Regions from separate parts of the Flavobacterium sp. DG1-102-2 genome, predicted to be linked through region 2. Evidence: riboswitches for the same ligand, from Rfam matches in the RefSeq annotation. Region 2 holds a riboswitch; the other holds the start of a gene.
The links. A riboswitch is a leader RNA that binds a small molecule or an ion and turns the genes downstream of it on or off. The one in region 2 is predicted to bind S-adenosylmethionine.
Positions count from the first base shown of each region.

Region 1: another riboswitch for S-adenosylmethionine. It lies ahead of R1T16_RS15025 (PLP-dependent aspartate aminotransferase family protein); the one in region 2 lies ahead of R1T16_RS10715 (homocysteine S-methyltransferase family protein).

Region 1 is NZ_JAWLIK010000011.1:59,565-62,703, forward strand. Features, by position in the region: gene R1T16_RS15015 (S8 family serine peptidase) at 1-593, opposite strand, end outside; gene R1T16_RS15020 (DMT family transporter) at 745-1,602, shown strand; SAM riboswitch class I at 1,714-1,825, shown strand; gene R1T16_RS15025 (PLP-dependent aspartate aminotransferase family protein) at 1,969-3,139, shown strand, end outside.
Region 2 is NZ_JAWLIK010000006.1:146,140-149,278, reverse strand. Features, by position in the region: gene R1T16_RS10730 (OsmC family protein) at 1-24, shown strand, start outside; gene R1T16_RS10725 (hypothetical protein) at 143-667, shown strand; gene R1T16_RS10720 (DUF6367 family protein) at 741-1,187, opposite strand; SAM riboswitch class I at 1,343-1,449, shown strand; gene R1T16_RS10715 (homocysteine S-methyltransferase family protein) at 1,628-2,629, shown strand; gene metH (methionine synthase) at 2,630-3,139, shown strand, end outside.

The DNA.
Region 1 (3,139 bases), on a different contig from region 2:
ATTTGTTTATTTGCTCTTAGTCGTTCAAACGGCAGGATAGTATTTACATTAGGAAAGCCGGCATCAAGCACAGCAATTGTAATTCCCTGTCCCGTAAAATGCTGCTGGTGCAGCAAATGCCCGTTAAGCATCTCAATCTGGTTTGCCGAAGCAGTAAAATCAAGCGATCCTTCCGATTCCAATACCTTATTTACAGCCTCATTCCTTTTAGGTTTAGCAGCCTTGCCTGCTGTATTAAGTGACCTGTCAGCAAAGTCAACATGATCTATAAACGCAAAGTTGGTAAGTGCCTGTATATCCTGCTGCGCCCCTCTTATGTGGAGCGCATTAAACCATTTAGATTTAGCCATAACGGTAATGCCTGCTGCATCGGTTATGCCCTGAATATAAGTTTGGGATATTGGCACGTCCCTGTCATCCACAGTAATGCCTTGTTTATTACGCCTGTCGAGTGCTTTCTGGCTGAGCATTTCTGTTGGGTTTGCAAGGTAATATGAGGCATCAGGCTTATCTTTAAAATATACCCATGCGTCTTCCTGGGCAAAGCCAAAAGCTGCCGTTAGCATAAAAAGAACAACCAGGATATTTTTCATTACTCTTCTGTTTTCTGTGCTAATTTAATCAGGTTGCTTATTTATTCCCACAAATAAGGATTTATCTATATCAAATATACAAAACAACTGCATAAATGTTAATTGGGAGTACAACAAAACACTATTTTTGTAAAGCCAAAATACTACACAGATGTTATTTTTACTACTAAGTATATGCTGCAGTGTAACTGTAGGAATAATTTTTAAATTATCCCGAAAATACAACGTTTGTCTGTCGCAGGTGGTGATGTGGAACTACGTAATAGCGCTAACGCTATGCTACCAGTTTTTTTCGCCCGACCTAAGTACAGTAAACAGTACAGCACCGTGGGCAATATACCTGCCATTAATGCTGTTACTGCCTTCTATATTTATGCTGCTGGCAATATCAATAAAACGTATGGGTATCGTAAAAACAGATGCAGCCCAGCGCCTGTCGCTTTTTATACCGATCCTGGCTGCATGGTTTATTTTTAAAGAAGATTTCAACGTCTTAAAACTTTGCGGGCTTGCGGTAGGATTTCCTGCCGTACTAATGATACTATCAAAAAAGGACAGTAATAAAAACAATAGTTGGCTCTATCCCGCGCTGGTGCTTTTAGGATTTGGTATTGTAGACATTTTATTTAAACAGATAGCCCTTAATACGACGCTTCCTTACACTACATCGCTATTTGTGGTTTTTGGGGGTGCGCTGGTAATGATTACACTCTTTGTTTTTTACGAGATGATTTTCAGGAAACAGAAATTCGGACTTATCAACTTAGCATTTGGCATAATGGTGGGCATATTTAACTTTGGCAACATTCTTTTTTACCTTAAAGCGCATAAGGCATTTGCTGAAAATCCATCAACTGTTTTTGCAGCAATGAACATTGGTGTAATCGTATTGGGAAGCCTTGCCGGAATAGTCATCTTTAAAGAAAAGCTTTCGAAGCTAAATTATTTCGGACTCTTTTTGGCATTGGGAGCGGTGATTCTGATCACACTTTCGCAGATTTACAAATAAAAAACCAGTAACGAAACCGTTGTAAATAAACGATTTAAAAAAAATGTAAATTTTTATTTGGAAATTACATTTCTTCTGCCATACCTTTGCTGCAAGTTCTTTAAAAAATTATTCTTATCCAGAAAGACTGAGGGAATTGACCCATTGACGTCTTGGCAACCTGTTACATATCGTGTAATAAGGTGCCACATTCAACCCCTGCTTTGCAGCGGAAAGATAAGCTTAGAAAATGTACATAATACTTCAAAATATTATATGCTCTTCTGACTTATCGGGGGAGCATTTTTTTATTTATGCTCTTTCGATAACTGGTTTTAGGATTTTTTTTAACTGACAGAAAAATTAACAAACTAAAATTAAAACAAGATGAAAGAGCAGACTTCAATTTTACACAGCATTCCGGTAGACCCATTAACAGGTTCAATCTCTACCCCAATTTACCAGACATCAACATTTGTACAAGACGCACCGGGCGTTCATAAAGGTTACGATTATGCAAGAAGCAATAATCCTACACGTAAGGTGCTTGAAGACCTTATCGCAAAACTTGAGAACGGTACTAACGGTTATGCTTTTGCCAGTGGACTTGCAGCTATAGATGCGGTTATTAAACTTCTTGAAGCAGGCGACGAGGTTATTGCAGTAGATGATATTTACGGAGGTGCATTCAGGTTATTTACACACATCTACCAGAAATTTGGCATCAGCATTAAATATGTGGACTCTACAAATGCACAAAACATTGCCGATGCCGTTACCGATAAAACAAAACTTATCTGGATAGAGTCACCTACAAACCCTACGCTTAAAATTTCTGACATAAGGGCTATTGCAGCTACTGCAAAAGCAAACAACATACTGCTTTGTGTAGATAATACCTTTGCATCGCCGGCAGCACAGAAACCTATTGACCTTGGTGCAGATATTGTTGTACACAGCGCTACAAAATACCTTTCAGGACACAGCGACATTATAGCAGGTTTAGTAGTTACTTCTACTCAGGAACTTGGCGACAAGATCAAATTTATCCAAAATGCATCTGGTGCTATCTTAGGCCCATTTGACAGCTGGTTAGCTATCCGTGGTATTGAAACACTTACGCTTCGTATCAAACAGCACGCTGAAAACGCACAAAAAATTGCAGAATTCCTTCTTGAGGAAAAACTGATCAAAAACGTATACTATCCGGGACTTCCATCGCACCACAACCATGAGATTGCAAAAAGCCAGCAGAAATACTTTGGCGGTGTAATTGCTTTTGACCTTGTGATAGATGATAAAGAAATCGCGACAGCAATCGTAAGCAATACAAAACTATTCAAGCTTGCAGAGAGCCTTGGAGGCGTTAAGAGTTTATGCTGCCTTCCATGCGAAATGACACATAAATCTATCCCGGCAGAAAAGAGATACAGCTCTGGAGTGACTGACAGCCTTATACGTCTGTCAGTTGGTTTAGAAGACGCTGATGATCTTATTGAAGACCTTAAACAGGCGATTGCAACAGCTGTTGCGCAAAGTACTAACAAAAATACTGCTG
Region 2 (3,139 bases):
TTTAAGGAGTATTCATATAATTAACCTGCTGAAAGTAAAATTGAATAACGTTTTGTTATAAGTTGTTTTTTGTTTGTTTGTTAAGAGTTACGGCCTTTAGATGGGCTAAAGGCCGTTTCTTTTTTAAAATCCCATTAATCTCATGACCCAAAGAATCAATATAGTGCTTTTCGGAATCGGTAAGACCGGGAGTGCCCTCATAAACAAAGCGGTAAAGAGCCGCAAAGACCTTGCTATAGACGAACAAATAGAGTTGAGGTTTCCTGTAATAACCAACTCTACCGTAGCTTTCTTTGAGAAAGAAGGCCCAAAATATTCATGGGAAGCCAACTTTATACAGTTTGGTGTGCCCTTTAAGCTGGAGGATGTCGTTGACTATGTACACGCCAATAACCTTGACAACCTTGTTGCTGTAGATGCTACAGGAAGTGCTGACTTTGCAGCACAATATGCAGGGCTCTTAAAAAGCGGTTTTAATGTACTGTCTATTAATGATACATTAGGAACACTTAAGGACAGCCATGAAAATGAGATACTGCGTACCGCGCTTAACCGCGGGCTCGAATATAATTTTATTAAGCTGCCTAAAGGCAATGATAAGGCGGCAGCTAATGAGCTTTTTGAAGCCATACTGGCTATTGCGCAAAAAAGAAAGGCTGTTGCATAAGGCAGCCCTATGTGAATTTTAGATTGGTTTGGTTTGTAAAAAGACAGGTTTCCAGAGCCTGTCTTTTTTGTTTTTATACAATCTTAAAAACAAAAACCTTCGCTTTGCTCGGCAGATAATCAATTCCTGCTAAAACACCATCAGCATTTTCATTGGGTAAGGGTTCTAAAACTTTATCAGCCGGCAGTTTTAAAATAGCTTTTGCGATGTTTGCAGCTGTTGTTATACCATTCTTGTTATCGTTAAACGCTTTCTTGTCGTGTTTAACGCCATTTACGTGCCATGTTATACGTGCCGATTTTGTATTTACGTGTTTTTGCCTGCCAATGTGAACCTGAAGTTCATTGCTTTCATTACTTGGTTTTTCAACCCTTTTCCAATAATCCAGTATCTTACTGTTTTGCCATTTTCCTTCTTCTTCGGGATTTTCTATTTCACTTTCATTTCCAATAACAATTATATGAAATTGATTTCTGTCTTCAGAACGCGATTCATTTAAAAGAGATTTAAATGTTTTCATGGTATAGGGATTGTCTAATTAATTATCAAGCATACGTTGTGCGTGCGCATTTGGTACAAGTGTACGAATTAAGTGCCACATCATCATCCTGATAAACAAAATTTGCAAACCACAACTTTATGTTGTAGCTTTGCACTGTTCTTTAACACATTGATATGTTATCACGAAAGGCAGAGGGAATAGACCCGTTGAAGCCTTAGCAACCCTTTATATGTAAAGAAGGTGCTAAATTCTACCAAGCGTACGTGCGGATAGATAACACAAGTAATATGGCGCTACTGCAATATTCCACTCCCAATTTTTAGATGACATACAATAATTTTAGGCGGGCAGCCAAATGCTTTTCGGGCTCATAACCCGGAGATCAAATATTTATTTGATTATAGTTCGCTGTTCGCGTAGGATTACTGTTATAGGGCTAAATAATTTTAACCTAGTATATGTCAGGAATTCAACAAGCCATAAAAGAAAGGATACTCGTGCTCGACGGAGCCATGGGTACAATGCTGCAGCGCTATAATTTTTCTGAAGAAGATTTTCGCGGCGAACGTTTCAAAGATTTTCCGCATTCGCTTAAAGGCAATAACGACTTGCTGTCGCTTACCCAGCCAAAGGCTATTCGCGACGTGCATTACCAATATTTTGCGGCAGGTGCCGATATCGTAGAAACCAATACCTTCTCAGGTACCACCATTGGCATGGCCGATTATCACATGGAGCATTTGGTGTACGAACTCAATTATGAGTCGGCTCGCATTGCCCGTGAAGTTGCCGATGAATTTACCGCAAAAGAACCACACAAACCACGTTTCGTAGCCGGATCTATAGGTCCTACAAACCGTACAGCCAGTATGAGCCCCGATGTTAACGACCCGGGATACCGTGCCGTGACTTTTGATGACTTGCTTATTGCTTATAAAGAACAGGTAAAAGCATTGATTGCCGGCGGCTGTGACTTACTGTTGGTTGAAACCATTTTTGATACGCTTAATGCTAAAGCCGCCCTCTTTGCCATTGAAGAATTGAAGGACGAATTAGGCCTTGATATCCCTGTAATGGTAAGCGGTACGATAACCGATGCTTCGGGGCGCACGCTTTCCGGGCAAACGGTTGAGGCATTCCTAATCTCTATATCACATTTGCCGTTGTTAAGCGTAGGCTTTAACTGTGCATTGGGTGCAGATCAGTTAAAACCGTACCTGAAAAGACTGGCGCATAATACATCCTTCAGTATTTCGGCACACCCTAATGCCGGTTTGCCAAATGCCTTTGGGCAGTATGACCAGACGGCAGAAGAAATGCAGGTGCTTATTAAAGAATACCTTGATGATAACCTGATCAATATTATCGGTGGATGCTGCGGAACAACTCCGGAGCATATCCGATTAATTGCGGAAGTTTCCGCTCAATACGAACCCCGAAAAAGTGAGATTGCCGTATAAATGAAAGTGACTGAAAGATATCTCAAACTATCCGGTCTTGAACCGCTGATCGTTACACCAGAAAGTAATTTTGTAAATATAGGCGAACGTACTAATGTTACGGGTTCGCGAAAATTCCTCCGTCTTATTAAAGAAGAAAAGTATGAGGAAGCGCTGGACGTTGCCCGTGCCCAGGTAGATGGAGGTGCCCAGATCATCGATATAAATATGGACGAAGGGATGCTGGATGGCGTGCACGCCATGACTGTATTTCTTAACCTTATAGCATCCGAGCCTGATATTGCCCGTGTGCCTGTAATGATTGACAGCTCTAAATGGGAAATCATTGAAGCCGGACTTAAAGTTACGCAGGGTAAAAGTATTGTAAACTCTATAAGCCTTAAAGAAGGGGAGGAGAATTTTGTAAAATATGCTAAAAAAGTAAAACGTTATGGCGCTGCCGTAATTGTTATGGCTTTTGATGAGGTAGGGCAAGCAGATACTTATGAAAGACGTATAGAAATATGTAAA